Regions from separate parts of the Echinimonas agarilytica genome, predicted to be linked through region 1. Evidence: predicted binding sites of a transcription regulator. Region 1 holds the regulator's gene; the other holds the start of a gene.
What was found. Region 1 encodes LexA, which represses DNA repair genes until DNA is damaged. Its sites were predicted from a motif close to TACTGTATNNNNATACAGTA; they were not measured.
Positions count from the first base shown of each region.

Region 2: a site for LexA is predicted at 2,670-2,689, ahead of recA (recombinase RecA). Genes of this name have one in related genera too.

Region 1 is NZ_JAMQGP010000008.1:37,334-45,666, reverse strand. Features, by position in the region: gene plsB (glycerol-3-phosphate 1-O-acyltransferase PlsB) at 1-2,139, opposite strand, end outside; gene lexA (transcriptional repressor LexA) at 2,278-2,898, shown strand; gene NAF29_RS14795 (SulA-like leucine-rich domain-containing protein) at 2,895-3,500, shown strand; gene coxB (cytochrome c oxidase subunit II) at 3,897-4,976, shown strand; gene ctaD (cytochrome c oxidase subunit I) at 4,997-6,592, shown strand; gene NAF29_RS14780 (cytochrome c oxidase assembly protein) at 6,592-7,176, shown strand; gene NAF29_RS14775 (cytochrome c oxidase subunit 3) at 7,173-8,048, shown strand; gene NAF29_RS14770 (DUF2909 family protein) at 8,051-8,263, opposite strand; gene NAF29_RS14765 (SURF1 family protein) at 8,262-8,333, shown strand, end outside.
Region 2 is NZ_JAMQGP010000006.1:98,671-107,003, reverse strand. Features, by position in the region: gene alaS (alanine--tRNA ligase) at 1-947, opposite strand, end outside; gene NAF29_RS12175 (regulatory protein RecX) at 1,081-1,512, opposite strand; gene recA (recombinase RecA) at 1,570-2,607, opposite strand; gene mutS (DNA mismatch repair protein MutS) at 2,940-5,468, shown strand; gene NAF29_RS12160 (chondroitinase-B domain-containing protein) at 5,631-7,943, opposite strand.

The DNA of each region.
Region 1 (8,333 bases):
GTCGGGATTACGCGTTAATAGCTCAAGTACCACGGAGTAGCGTTGAATGGTCTCGGCCGATATTTGCCCTAAATGCCTTAACTGTACGCGCTTTTCGCTGCGTTTTTCTGGGGGCGTGATGAGTCCCTCCGCAGACATTTCAACCAACTGTTGGCGCGCTAAATCTTGAAGGATTGCGTCCACATACTCGGTTAGCGTCATTGCGTTTTTACCTAAAAATAACTCGGCTTTTAGCAATGGGTACAATTGCTTAACGCAGAACAGCAGATCGTGCTTGCTAGTGCTGTCGCGCGCATCGATTAGCGCAGCAACCAGTGAAGGAATGATAAATACATGGATGATGTTATTGCGGTAATAAGTCATTACCACTTGACCATATTTATCCAGACTCACAACGTTGCCAAAGGTGTCTTTGGTCACGGTGAGTTTTTCTAGAGCGAGAGTTTGTTCTAGTAACTGCTGCCCCGTTTGCACTGGCACTGTGGTATTTTCGTGGTAAGGCGCATTGCGCGCTAGGCTTAAACATACATCCATAAATGTTGCGAGGCTTTGTTCGCTCAGCGCTCTTTTCTCGCAGCTCAGTAAGCTCAATGTGCTTAAAGTCAGGCCGTTGACGGCGGCCGAGTTGTTGATTTCGGTCATCACATTCTCAGCCAATGAGTTGACCGCTTGGGACATCCATTTGGGCCGGTCCTCCATACGTTCCTGGCGCCACTGCGGGGCGATTTTGGTGAGGTGTTCGTCGAGTGATACAGGCGTACCAAAATTGACAAAACCTTGTCCATAATTGCGCAGTTTGCCAATAATCTTCAGGCTGTTCCAAAGGCTTTCTTTTTCTTTATCTTCGCCTTTTAATTCCTTCAAATAGGTGGTGACTTCCATGACGTGCTCATACCCTAAATAGATAGGCACAAATACAATCGGCCGAGATTCAGAAACCAATTGGCTTTGAACTGTCATGGCGAACATACCGGTTTTAGGCGACAGCAATCTGCCCGTGCGGCTGCGACCCCCTTCGGTAAAATATTCGACAGGAAAGCCTTCTTTAATCAACCAACTCAAATACTCCCGAAACACGGTTGAATACAACTTGTTACCCCGGAATGAACGGCGAATAAAGAATGCTCCTCCGCGGCGAAATATTGGACCTGCCGGCCAGAAATTTAAGTTAATACCGGCTGCAATATGAGGGGGAACCAAGCCTTGTTGATAAATCACATAACTAAGCAGCATGTAATCCATATGGCTTCGGTGGCAAGGTACGTAGACGATTTCCTTCCCGGATTCAGCGAGTTGGCGTACCTGTTCCATGTTGTTGATGTTGATGCCGCCATAAATGCGGTTCCATAACCACGTCATGAAGCGATCTAATATCACCACCAAAGTATTAGAATACGTAGCAGCAATCTCCTTCATATACACTTGAGCTTGTGCGCGCATCTGCTCTTGTTTGCCCGGATCTGCATCGGTGATTTGCGCAATTGCTGGGTTTTTCGACAGCTCTTTAAACATGCGCTTATGATTCGGTAAACGAGGACCCGTAGAGGCCAAACGTTGACGATAAAAATGGGCGCGGGCCAAACGGGCAATACGGTGAGCACTTTTGTCATTGTCGCCAAAGCGCTCGGCAAATTCGTGTAATGATACAGGTGTGGCTAAACGCACGAAATGAGAGCGTCCAAGAAACAGAACCGTCCACGCTTTACGGAGCCAACCCGGGGTTGGGCGTTCGGCCAACCAAGACAATAATCCAGCTTTTGTCTTGCCGGGATTTCTCCCCCAAAAGTGCTGCACCGGCAGCAGCTGAATATCGAGTTCGGGGGAAGCCTTGTGAGCTTCCAACAAGGCGCGAAGCGCTTTTTTCAATCTAGTTTGGTGAGTCCTACCAAATCGCTTACCACTAATAAATAAAACAGACGGATGTGCGCTGTGACTATATGGACTGGGAAGGCCAGCTTTGGAGGTAATCTCAGCAAGCATCATGGTATCAACGGCAGAATCGTTCTCCATGACATAAACCACGGGCTGTTTGGTTTCAGCCAGCGTTTCAATCGCGTCAGAACAAATTGGACGCGTATGAACCAATAGTTTCAATGGCCACTTCATAATAGAGGCGAAGAACTTGGAGTGATGAATCATTTTTGAAGCTGCAAAGTAGGTACAAGAACCGCAATTATAACAAAGCTTGAAAACAATATTCTGTTGTTATTTTGTGTTGCGATCATGGCAATACTGTATTACTGTACAGTGGTACTGTATAAAACAACAGGCATAAAGATGCGACCTTTAACCCCAAGACAAGCTGAAATTTTTCAACTGATTAAAGACACAATTGATGCGACAGGCATGCCTCCAACACGAGCTGAAATTGCTCGCCAGTTGGGCTTTCGTAGCGCGAATGCTGCTGAAGAGCATCTAAAAGCCCTGGCACGAAAAGGCGTTATTGAAATACTTGCAGGTACCTCGCGAGGGATTCGAATTCTCGGCGAAGAAGCATCGAATGATGAGTCTGGCTTGCCGCTTATTGGTCAAGTTGCAGCAGGGGAGCCAATCTTAGCTCAAGAGCATGTTGAGTCACATTACGCAGTAGACCCATCGATGTTTAGTCCCAAGGCTGATTTTTTGTTACGTGTTCACGGCGATAGCATGAAAGACATTGGCATTCTTGATGGTGATTTGTTGGCCGTACATCGCACTCAAGTCGCACGAAATGGGCAAGTAGTAGTTGCCAGAGTTGAAGACGATGTCACGGTAAAGCGTTTACAACAAAAAGGGCATCACGTGACCTTGCTGGCAGAAAACGAAGACTTTGCACCAATCGAAGTCGATTTGAGAACGCAACCTTTTAATATTGAAGGGTTGGCCGTTGGTGTGATTCGTAATGGGAATTGGTTATGAAACATTTACTGCAGACAAAGATTAAACACCCGGGTGTTTGGCACCCAAATGGACTTAATACTGTTAAAACAGTGACATCTGGTCATGCATTTATTGATAGCGAGCTACCTAATGGTGGGTGGCAAAGTGGTCATATTTATGAAGTGTTGGCAGGCCAACACAGTGCCGTATTCTCACTGCTAAAACTGACTCTCAAAGCGTTAAGTCAGCAACGCCGGTGGTTGGTGTTACTCAATCCGCCTAAATGGGTTTTAGATGAAATCTCAGAGATGAAGGGCTTGCGACCTGAGCATTTACTGATTGTTCATGGCCGCCGCGAATCAGATACGCTTTGGGCCACTGAACAAGCGATGCGAAATGACAATGCAGCATGTATATTGGCATGGCCTGATTCTTTAGATGAGCGGGATATCAAGCGGCTAAAGCTTGCTTCTAAAGGAAAAAACGCATTGAGTTTTGTATTTCCTATGGAAGATACCACTGCAAGCTGCGGCTCTCAGTTAAAAATCATTGCTCATCAGCATAGTTCTGATGCCCAAAAAATAGTGCTTCCATGTTTGGAAAACAATCAGTTAGACGCAAGTAACGATAATCTGCATTAAATCTGCGTTTACTCTTGCTCAGAAAGAAGTCGAGCAAGAGAAGTAGATCACCTTTCTAACAATTAGTTTTTATCCATTGTTAAAAATATTTAACAATCGAATAAAAAACAACCAATTCAAAAACAGCTAGTTAGCTAAATTCCAGCAATAGAGCTTCTGCTCTATCTAATTGAATCTTAAGTTTGAAATACGGTTCTGCTAGAGAGATCTCTAGACTAAACCTAAGATTTACTTAATTCTTTAAATGTAACCAATAACGTTTTTATGTCTTCGGCATAATGCTGTCTACGTTATCTGATACCGCTCGTTTATCACGTGCTGGATGGAGGAATTAACGTGAGCGTTGTACGAAAAGGACTGTCTGCGGTTGTAGCCTTACTGATTCAAAGTAAAGTTATGGCAGAAGATATGCCGTTAAACCTGACCAAAGGCGTTACCGAAGTAAGCGGCCGTGTGTATGACCTACATATGACCATTTTTTACATTTGTTGTGTGATTGGCTTCATTGTGTTTGGCGCAATGTTTTACGCCATCATTAAACATCGTAAATCTAGAGGCGCTGTTGCCGCCAATTTCCATGAAAGCACCAAAATAGAAATATTGTGGACAGCAATTCCGCTTGTGATCCTCGTGGGTATGGCCATCCCAGCGACGAGCACGCTCATTGCAATGGAAAATACTGATGATGCCGATGTCACCATTCAAGTTACAGGAAGCCAGTGGAAGTGGCATTACCGTTATTTTGAGGATGACCTAGAATACTTCAGTGTACTGGCGACACCTCGCCAACAGATCGATAATAAACTCGAAAAAAGTGAGAATTACTTACTTGAAGTCGATCGGCCCCTCGTTATTCCCATCAACAAAAAAGTGCGTTTTTTAATGACCTCAGATGATGTGATTCATTCTTGGTGGGTCCCTGAATTTGCAGTTAAAAAAGACGCTAACCCCGGCTTTATTAATGAGGCTTGGACTAATGTACCCAAGCCCGGTATTTACCGAGGTCAATGTGCCGAGCTATGCGGCAAAGACCACGGGTTTATGCCCATCGTTGTGATTGCAAAAGAGCAAGCGGATTACGACCAGTGGATGGCTGAGCAAAAAGCTGAACAAGCCGCGGTTGCCGAAGAAGAGCAACGTTTGCTAGCGCTACAAATGAGCGAGCAAGAGCTGATGGAGTTGGGTGAGCAAGTCTACCTAGCGTCATGTGCAGCATGTCATCAACCAAATGGGCAAGGGCTGCCGGGAATGTTTCCGGCGTTGAGAGGAAGTCCAATGGTGCTTGAAGATAAGGTCGCTCATATCGATATTGTGCTCCATGGTAAGGCTGGCACTGCCATGCCTCCGTTTGGTAAACAGCTTGCACTTAAAGAGTTGGCCGCCGTGGTGACATACGAACGTAACGCTTGGGGTAACGACACCGGTGAACTCATTCAAGCGTCTGACATTCAATCTCGCCGAAACGCGTCAAATTAAGGGAGTTAATCGTGACGACACTGACCGAATCAAACACGACCGATGACCAGCACGCTGGTGAGCATGAGCACCACGGTGCACCCAAAGGCATTATGCGGTGGGTATTGACCACTAATCACAAAGATATTGGCACTCTATATTTGTTGTTTGCCTTTGCCATGTTTTTACTTGGCGGCGCGATGGCCATGATCATTCGCGCTGAGCTATTTCAGCCCGGCCTACAACTCGTAGAACCCAATTTCTTCAACCAAATGACCACTGTTCACGGCCTCATTATGGTGTTTGGTGCGGTAATGCCAGCATTTACCGGATTGGCCAATTGGATGATTCCAATGATGATCGGAGCACCTGATATGGCGCTACCGAGAATGAATAACTGGAGCTTTTGGATACTACCGTTTGCATTCACCATGCTTGTGGCTTCGTTGTTCATGGAAGGCGGTGGGCCAAACTTTGGTTGGACTTTTTACGCGCCTTTATCGACAACCTACTCGCCTGACAGCACCGCGTTATTCGTATTCGCTGTTCACATCATGGGTATCTCATCGATCATGGGGGCCATCAACGTCATAGTGACCATTGTGAACCTTCGCGCTCCAGGCATGAATTGGATGAAGTTACCCTTGTTTGTTTGGACGTGGCTCATCACCGCATTTTTGCTGATTGCGGTGATGCCGGTGTTGGCTGGGGTCGTCACCATGGTGCTCACCGATAAATATTTTGGCACCAGTTTCTTTGATGCTGCTGGCGGAGGCGATCCTGTTATGTTCCAGCATATCTTTTGGTTCTTTGGGCACCCAGAAGTTTACATTATGATTTTGCCCTCATTTGGCATTGTCTCTGCAATCATTCCCGCTTTTGCCCGCAAACCCCTGTTTGGTTATGCATCAATGGTGTATGCCACCGCTTCAATTGCAGGGTTGAGTTTCATTGTGTGGGCACACCATATGTTTACCACTGGAATGCCCTTATTTGGCGAGCTCTTCTTTATGTACTGCACCATGCTCATTGCGGTTCCAACCGGTGTGAAGGTTTTCAACTGGGTGGCAACCATGTGGCGGGGTTCAATGACGTTTGAAGTGCCCATGCTGTTTGCATTGGCCTTTGTTGTGTTATTCACCATTGGTGGTTTTAGTGGCTTAATGTTGGCCATCACGCCGGTTGACTTCCAATATCACGATACCTATTTCGTGGTCGCTCACTTCCACTATGTACTGGTGACAGGTGCAATCTTTTCTATCTTTGCTGCGGCGTACTATTGGTTGCCCAAATGGACTGGACATATGTATCACGAAGGGTTGGCTCAGGCGCACTTCTGGTGTTCATTAATTTCAGTCAATGTGCTGTTTTTTCCGATGCATTTTCTGGGGCTTGCTGGTATGCCAAGACGTATCCCTGACTACGCCTTACAGTTTGCGGATGTGAATCAGATTGTTTCGATTGGTGGATTCGCATTTGGAGTATCTCAATTCATCTTTTTAGCGGTCATTATCAAAGCGGCAAAAGGGGGCGAAAAATCACCTGCGAAAACGTGGGAAGGAGCAGAAGGACTTGAATGGGACGTGCCTTCTCCTGCGCCATATCACACCTTTGAAACGCCGCCAGAGATTAAATAATGACAGAGCATTCGAATGGTCAGTCACACGCGTCGCTGGTAAAGCGTTTGCTTGGGGTGGTGATTGGAATGTTTGCATTTGGTTTTGCGTTGGTGCCGCTATATGACGTGTTGTGTGATGTCACTGGCATTAACGGAAAAACCAACACCACAGCTGCGAGTTTGCCCATACAAGAAAGCCAAAGCACGCGGGAAATACGGGTTCAGTTTTTAACACGAACATCAAGCGGATTGAGCTGGCCGTTTTTAGCGCTAACACGTTCAGTGACGGTTACACCTGGCAAGTTAACGCGTGTCGATTTTGTTGTCGAAAATCCCAAGGATGTACCGGTCGTTGCGCAAGCTATTCCGTCGGTATCGCCGGGGTTGGGCGCTAAATATTTACATAAACTCGAATGCTTCTGCTTTAACCAGCAGCCACTGGCGCCGGGTGAGCGAAAAGTCATGCCGATGCAGTTTTACGTTGATGAAACCTTGCCTGACGACATTGGCACATTAACGTTGGCATACACGTTATATGACATCAGCGACCGTTTGCAGGAAAGCACTGCAGCGGTTGTTGAGACAAAGAGGACCACGGAATGAGTCAAGAATATCAACGTTACTATGTTCCCGCACAAAGCGTTTGGCCGATTATAGGTGCCGTTGCTTTATTCATGATTGCAGTGGGGGCTGGCACAACGGTACAGCAAATGGATGAAGGGGGTGGTTACGGTCAGTGGATTTTACTGGGGGGCGCGACTCTGCTTATTTTCATGCTCTTTGGTTGGTTTGGAAATGTCATTAATGAATCTATGAGTGGCATGTATAGCGAGCAAATGGATCGTTCATTCCGGCAGGGCATGAGTTGGTTCATTTTTTCTGAAGTGATGTTCTTTGCTGCTTTTTTTGGGGCTCTATTTTACGCCCGAATGATTGCTTTACCTTGGTTAGAAGGCGGCTCAAATAATGCCATGACACATGCGGTGCTTTGGCCAGAGTTTGAAGCGCATTGGCCTCTTATCAAAACTCCCAGCGGCACTGAAACAACCGCTATGGGATGGACGGGACTGCCGCTTTACAACACCATCATTCTTCTGATTTCCTCGATTACGCTGCATATGGCACATGTCAGTTTAGAGACCGGAAAGCGTTCGGCGCTCAATGCGTGGTTGTTCTTCACCATCGTCTTGGGGGTGTGTTTCCTATTTTTGCAGGTCGAAGAATACATCCATGCATATCAAGAAATGGGGCTCACACTCGATGCGGGAATATACGGGAATACATTCTTCCTGCTGACAGGGTTTCACGGCATGCATGTGACGCTGGGAACCATCATATTAATTGTTTTATTTTTTAGGGTGTTGAAGGGGCATTTTTCACAAGACAATCATTTTGCATTTATGGCAGGGAGTTGGTACTGGCATTTTGTAGATGTGGTGTGGCTCTGTTTGTTTATTTTTGTATATGTCATTTAGTGTCAGTAAGGCCGAGGATTGAAACCAAGACCGCCAAATATTGCTAACACGACGATGGCAACAACGATGGCCGCCGAGAACATTAGCCTTCGCCCAATGTACTGAGACATCGATTTATTAGGAGAAGGCTTAATCATTGTTTTAAGCGCTAACGCAAGGTTCACTAATACCGTCAGCAGCAAAAGGACGATGATAAGTTTGATAAGCCAAAGCATGATGTTAGATATCCAAAATAAGCGTCAACAGTCGTCGCGTTGGCGACTGCTTAGTTTCATGGTGTTTACA
Region 2 (8,333 bases), on a different contig from region 1:
GCGCGTCGGATAATTCGGCGTAATACATAGCCGCGGCCTTCGTTCGACGGCATAACTCCGTCGGTGATTAAGAACGCACATGAACGGATGTGGTCGGCAATCACTCGCAAGGATTTATTTTCCAGATCCTTAACGTCTAATATCGTGGCAGCCGCCTTAATGAGATTTTGGAAAATATCGATTTCGTAGTTGCTGTGCACGTCTTGCAGAATTGCAGCAATACGCTCTAAACCCATGCCAGTATCAACAGAAGGCTTAGGCAAAGGCTGCATCTCGCCACTCGCTTGGCGATTGAACTGCATAAATACTAGGTTCCAGATTTCGATGAAACGGTCACCGTCTTCTTCTGGCGAGCCTGGAGGCCCCCCCCAAATGTGCTCACCATGATCATAAAAAATCTCAGAACACGGGCCACAAGGGCCGGTGTCGCCCATTTGCCAAAAGTTATCTGATTCATATGGTTTCTCTGGCGATTTGTCGCCAATACGGATAATGCGGTCTTTGGGGACGCCAATCTGCTTTTCCCAGATACCGAATGCTTCGTCATCAGTTGCATAAACAGTTACCAACAGGCGCTCTTTCGGTAACTTTAATACTTCTGTTAAAAACTGCCATGCGTAGTGGATCGCTTCTTTCTTGAAGTAATCACCAAAACTAAAGTTGCCTAGCATTTCGAAAAACGTGTGATGGCGAGCCGTGTAACCAACGTTTTCTAAATCGTTATGTTTGCCGCCAGCACGGACGCAGCGTTGCGATGATGTGGCTCGAGTGTAGTTGCGCTTTTCAGTACCAAGAAAGGTATCTTTGAACTGATTCATACCAGCATTAGTGAACAAAAGCGTTGGGTCGTCGTGTGGCACCAAAGAGCTTGATGGTACGATTTGGTGACCTTGCTTGCGGAAGAATTCTAAGAATGCTTCGCGAAGATCTGCGCTGGACATGTGCATGCGTCGTTCCCGAAATAGTTGAAACTTGTGAGCACTGCCCTTCAATAAAAGCGCAATACCCGAAAAAAGACTGCGTATTATACGCAACGCTCGAACAAAGTTTCTACTGTATAATCTCGCCGACTATGAATTTTTATTCGTCATTGCATGCATAGCGTATCTGTTCAGAGGTAAATCCTCGGTTAAACAAATAACGTTGTTGCTTTTGCCGCAGCTTAGATTCTGACGCTGGCATGTGGCCAAAATGCTTAATACGCTGATTCTTTGCGGATTCAAACCAGTCATGCTCATCATCACACAGCGCTCGAAAACCTGCCTCTACATCTAACTCCGAGACGTCTTTCATCAGCAATTCTTGGCGAATTCGGCTTGGCCCGTAGCCCTTACCGGCCTTAATCCGAACATAACTCTCGGCAAAGCGAGTTTCACACAGCCAACGTTCGTTCTCACAGCGGTTTAATGCTTGAACAGCAACAGTTTGAGGAAAACCACGTTGATGTAGTTTTGTAAGAAGTTCGCGCCGACAATGATCTCGGCGCGATAATAGATCAACGGCGGTTTTCACCGCCTGTTGCAAATCAGGAACTGAAGCCTGTTTAGGAATCAATGTAACGTAAAGTGTTTACAAAGCTGGCTCTTGCTCGTCTTCAACCAAGTCTTCTTCTGGTACAGCTTTCACCAACAAACGATCACGCACAAGTTTCTCAATTTCTTGCGCAATCTCTACGTGCTCTTTTAAGTACTTCACACAGTTAGCTTTACCTTGGCCAATACGATTGCCATTGTAGCTATACCAAGCTCCTGACTTTTCGACCAATTTCTCTTTCACGCCCAAGTCGAGCAGCTCTGCTTCTTTACTGATACCTTGGCCATACATAATCTGGAAGTGGGCTTCTTTAAATGGCGGAGCAACCTTATTCTTCACAACTTTAACGCGAGTTTCGTTACCGACCACCTCGTCACCATCTTTAATTGCACCAATGCGGCGAATATCAAGACGAACCGATGAGTAGAACTTAAGCGCATTACCACCCGTTGTGGTTTCAGGGTTTCCGAACATAACCCCAATCTTCATACGAATCTGGTTAATGAAGATCACCATACAATTAGTTTTCTTGATATTACCCGTTAGTTTACGAAGCGCTTGCGACATCAAACGCGCTTGCAACCCTACGTGTGAATCACCCATATCGCCTTCAATTTCGGCTTTAGGTGTCAGTGCTGCAACAGAATCGACCACGATGAGTTCAACGGCGTTTGAGCGCACTAACATGTCACAAATTTCGAGTGCTTGCTCACCGGTGTCAGGCTGAGAAACCAGAAGATCATCTACGTTCACACCCAACTTTTCAGCATAAATAGGGTCGAGCGCATGCTCTGCATCAACAAAGGCACATGTTTTACCTTGTTTCTGCGCTTCAGCAATGGCTTGCAAGGTTAACGTGGTTTTACCGCTGGACTCTGGACCGTAGATTTCAACGATACGACCATAAGGCAAACCTCCGATACCCAAGGCAATATCCAAGGTAAGCGAGCCCGTAGGGACACTATCAATTTCCATCACTTTGCTATCGCCTAAGCGCATAATTGAACCCTTACCAAATTGGCGTTCAATCTGTCCTAAAGCGGCATCAAGAGCTTTTTGTTTATTAGTATCCATTACTCGGTTTCTCCGGGTGAGCCGCTCGGCGGCAAATCATGTCTTTAACGTTGGAATCAGTATACTGTTCATTCATACAGTATCAACCCCTGTATAAAATAATTTTTAAACTATGGCGCTAACTCTCTATTTTCGTTCTGAAAGATATTTGGCGACCGAGCCGATCTTTATGCCACAAAACGTGTACGTTGTTTTATTCACTTGGTACCATTTGAAGGTTAATTATTCTGCTGATAAGCGCCTGACGATGGTTGGGCGCAGTGCAATGCCTGAGGCCTTTTGTGACAACGACTACTGCCACCGCTGAACTTGATTTATCGTCCCACACCCCCATGATGCAACAATTTTTGCGCATTAAAGCTCAGCACCCCACGGTTTTACTGTTTTATCGTATGGGAGATTTTTACGAGCTGTTTTTCGACGATGCTAAAAAAGCCTCAGAGCTACTGGATATCTCACTCACCAAACGCGGCAAAACCGGTGGCAACGCGATTCCGATGGCGGGTGTGCCGTATCATGCTGTTGAAGGATATTTGGCTCGTTTAGTACAACTGGGCGAATCAGTGGCTATTTGTGAGCAGATTGGCGACCCAGCCACCAGTAAAGGGCCTGTGGAACGACAAGTTACTCGTATTGTTACGCCCGGCACGGTGAGCGATGAAGCCTTGCTTCAGGAACGTTCTGACAACTTATTGGGCGCGGTGTCGTTTCATTCCGGCAAATTTGGTTATGCCACATTGGATATTAGCAGTGGCCGCTTTCAGGTCATGGAGCTAAATGATCACGACGCTTTTCTCACTCAATTACAACGCACTCAACCCGCTGAATTGCTATATTCCGAAGATTTTCCCTATGTCGCGCTATTACAACAGCAAACAGGCTTACGAAAACGGCCCGTGTGGGAGTTTGAATTAGAGACTTGCCGCGATTTATTGTGCCGGCAATTCAAAGTTCACTCGCTCGATGCCTTTGAAGTTGAAAACATGCCCGTAGGTCTATCTTCGGCAGGCTGCGTGTTGCAGTACATCAAAGACACCCAGCGAACGTCATTGCCGCACATCAGAAGTATTCATCCGGTGGATCAAAACGATACGATCCAGCTGGATGCAGCCACACGAAAAAATTTGGAGATTACCCAAAGCCTATCCGGCGACACCGCCACCTGCCTTTCTGCGGTATTAGATAAAGCCGCCACCGCAATGGGAAGCCGGCTGCTAAAACGCTGGCTTCATCAACCATTGCGGAACCAACAAGTATTGACTCAGCGTCAGCAAGCCATCCAAGAGATTATTGACGAAGGCTACGGGGACGATCTTAACGCTGTGTTGCGACACATAGGGGATGTGGAACGAATTTTAGCCCGCGTTGCTTTACGCACCGCCCGCCCCCGCGATTTCGCCCGGCTTAGAGCATCACTGCAACAGCTAACCGATATTCAAACTATTCTAGCCGCACCGACGAGCAGTAAACTGACCGCGGTTCAAAGTGCAACCAAGCCACAAGATGCCATTCAACAACTACTTGAATCAGCTATTGTTGAAAACCCTCCCGTGGTCATTCGAGATGGAGGTGTATTGCTTGAAGGGTACGATGCTGAGCTGGATAAACTGCGCGCCTTAAGTGCAAACGCATCTGGTTATCTGACGGAGCTCGAAGAACGCGAACGCGAGCGAACCGGTATACCCAGCTTAAAAGTGGGCTACAACAAAGTTCACGGCTTCTTTATTGAAGTGAGTCGCAGCTACGGCGATTTAGTACCCGCGAATTATATTCGACGCCAAACACTTAAAAATAACGAGCGTTTTATTCTGCCAGAATTAAAAGAATACGAAGACGAAGTGCTCACTAGCCAAAGCCGAGCTCTGGCATTGGAAAAGCGCCTATATGAAGAGTTGTTTGACCATCTCATGCCACATTTAGAGCCATTACAAGAAATGGCTCTGGCAATTGCAGAGCTGGATGTATGCCAAAATTTAGCTGAACGTGCAATAAGCCTTAATTACTGTTGTCCAGTACTGACCGATAAGCCCGGCCTCCAAATTGAAAGCGGACGTCACCCCGTAGTCGAGCAGCTCTCTGGCGATCCATTTATTGCCAACCCGCTTTACATGAATAGCGAACGAAGAATGCTGCTGGTAACCGGCCCCAATATGGGCGGTAAATCCACATACATGCGACAAGCAGCTCTCATTGTATTGATGGCGCACATCGGCAGCTTTGTTCCTGCAGAATCTGCTCAGATTGGCCCAATCGATCGAATATTTACGCGTATTGGCGCGTCTGACGACCTGGCCAGTGGCCGGTCAACGTTCATGGTTGAAATGACAGAAACGGCCACCATTCTCAATCACGCAACACCTAACAGTTTGGTATTGATGGATGAGATTGGGCGCGGCACAAGTACCTATGACGGCCTGTCTTTAGCATGGGCATGTGCCGAGCAGCTGGCCCTAAAAATTAAAGCCTACACACTGTTTGCCACGCACTACTTTGAATTAACACTTTTGCCGCAACAACATCCGAGCATGGTCAACGTGCACTTAGATGCCATTGAGCATGACGACGGAATTGCCTTTATGCATGCTGTTCAAGAGGGGCCCGCGAGCAAGAGTTACGGCATTCAGGTTGCCCAATTAGCCGGGGTGCCTGCAGCGGTATTAAAACGAGCCAAACACAAATTAAAGGAGTTAGAACAGCTCCCTACACTATTGGATCATGCACCTCAGCAACCTGCTGAAATTCAACTGTCGATGCTGCCTGAGCCTTCTCCTATCCTAGACGAGTTAGAAGTGTTACGTGTCGACGACCTCAGCCCACGTCAAGCTTTGGATTTGCTATACCGCTGGAAAAACACGTTGTAAGTGGCATAACTCCTACATGGGCAAGCCCTGCACAGCAAGATGTGTTGCCCGCGCTGCGAGAAAGCGTTCAAGTAACACTGGCATAAAAAAAGCCAACTTATACAAAGTTGGCTAAACAGAGGTAGAGTGAGCGCAACACCATGCGCTCAAGGGAGCGGAAAACTAATTCGCCGTCCAAGTAGAACCGGGGCCCACTTGTTCTTCAGTAATAAGCATCAAGCTTGATGTATCGGCACCAATTCCAGCATCAGCACCTTGACCACTGGCTAAACCAGCTGCATCACGCACAATATCGGCCATATCTAACATGTCATCGGCACCAATATTGCCATCCGTTTGGCCCTTACCATTGAAATCAAAGTCTGTTGAATCAGACAGTTCATCGGCATAGAAGTGGTTGTTGCTGTAGTCCGAACCTGATTTCAGCGAACACGGTTCAGCCACAAAGTCCTTGAATGGTGCAGCTTCAGATTCAGCACCATTTGCGTTAGCAGCTTCATTAGCGATGAGGTTATTACTCACTAATACCAAGGGATCTAAGTTCATACAATCTTTGTCATCAAAGTTTAAACCATGCTTGGCATTGACGATCGTGTTGCCTTCAATTGTCACCGTCAAATCTTCCACTCCCGCATCGATAATGAAACCATTGCCTTTAGAGGTCGATAGGTCGATTGAATCTGAATTCATCACGAGCGCCCCATAAGCCCCGTCATCTTCAGATACGTTTTCAATGTAATTGTTTGAAATCGTATGACCCATTGGGGTGAAGAAGATCCCACCTTCTTTGTCTTCAGTCCCCAACGGAATAATCACGTTGTTAGTCACCACATTGCCCGAGCCATCCTCAACAGCAATCATGCCGGTGCTATTGACGATAGTATTAGCGTGAATCAGCGCATTTGAGGTTTGTACTCGCATCATACGTTTGGCAACGTTGATGTTGTCAAAACGGTTGTACTGAACCTTATGGCCAGCCTGTCCGATGGAATCGAGACCTGTTGAACGGCCCAAGTTGATGACAGAGGCAGAACTGTCAGAGGAAGAATCTTCCTGTTCCATATCTTTGAAAAGATTGTACTGCACCGTGAGGCGCTCTTGTTCACCAACGGTTTCATTGCTGTAAACTGACAAGGCACCGTTCTTTAAGGAGACATTGCGGCCCTCAAACAAGTTGCGTTCAACCAGGTTATCATTGCCTTTCATTCCCAAAAACACATATTCAGTGGTTGCGATATCGCCCGAGAATGTCGTGTTACGAACAACAGCATTGTCAGCTTCAACAAACAATGTTGTATTGCCGTTGCTATCGCAGGTGCCGCCTGAAATGAAGTTAGTTTCGGAAAAGTGTAAGCCATCGACCACTGCGCCATCACCATTAATCACGATGCATGTTTCGCCGCTAATCGTAGCTGTGCTGAGCTCTGTTTGAGTCAGGGTTGCCGCAACACTTAAGGTTTTTTCCGTCATGCCTGCAAACGTACCGTTGCCTAGAGCAATCCAATCACCATCAACCGCACCAGCCAACGCTAACTCTAAGCTTGCCTCGTCTGTTGCAATAACGCTATAGACCCGCTCTTCAACAGCGGCATTCACGTCATCAGCATATCCATCATCGTCGATATAAATTGCGTTCACTGACAGCACTTTGCCTAAATCAGATGCCGCTGCGGTATAAGTCATTCCGGTGGCCCCCGAAATATCAACATCATCCGCTTTCCATTGGTAGTTGATGCCAGCTGTGGTGCCATTTCCGTCGAGGACCAATGCAGTGAGTACATCGCCCATCACAATATTGGATGTTTTATCGATACTCACAGAGCCTGGATCATCAACATCGGGCGGAACAATAGGAGCTGGTGCAACAGCGACTGTAGCAGCAGATATGACTGACTCATCATACTCATTGTTATCAACATAGGCTGCAGACACCGTCACCAACGCTCCTATTTGCGTATCGGTGAGCAAAAATGTCATCGAGGTTGCATCTGCAATGGCTACATCGTCAGCCATCCACTGATACGCAATTGCAGAGCCACTGGTACCGTTAGCATCTGTAACGTTCGCCGTCAGTTGCTCACCGGATTCCAACACACCTGAAATATCAACAGTGCCTTCCACATTGTCTGGAACAATGTCGGTGACTTCGGCTGAGGTTGCCGTTACATTCTCGGAATAGCCATCGTCATCGGTATACCGCACACGAACTGAAATATCTTTGCCAATTTCTTCCGTCGTCAGCACATAGGTACTGCCAGTCACGGTAGAAAGCCATTCACCGCTTGCGGTCCATTCGTACGCGAACGACGAGCCGCTTGTTCCATTTCCATCAGAGACTGTGGCCGTTAATGTTTGACCCACAACTGTGTCACCCGTCAGTGCAACTGCACCACTCGAATTAGCGGTGCTATTGCTGCCACCACACCCACTCAAAGCAAGAGCTACTGCAGACAAGGCAAATACCTTAGCGTTCATAATTTTTTCCCCGGATATTTCTATTTATAATCATGGATACCTGAACGTCTTGGCACGGTGAAGCTAGCATTGTGTATGACAGCTAACGTGCATCACTCAACATATTTCTTTGCAAAACGTCATAGTCCAACAAACTGAACCCACATTACAAACCTGTCAAACCAATTAAGCTATCCAATTTAAAAAATGTGATAACAGTCTATTTACTTGTTCGATTCAATGTCTCGCTCAAAAAGTTCGACTCTCAACCGAATTAAGAAGAGTAAAGCCTAATTTTACTAAGCTTTTATCGCATTAAAATTATCGTCGAGGGAGATAGGCAGGATTTTAAGAAACCAAAATTGGCCTTACCAATAAAGAAGAGAATTTTAAATCCTGAGTCCATTAAAA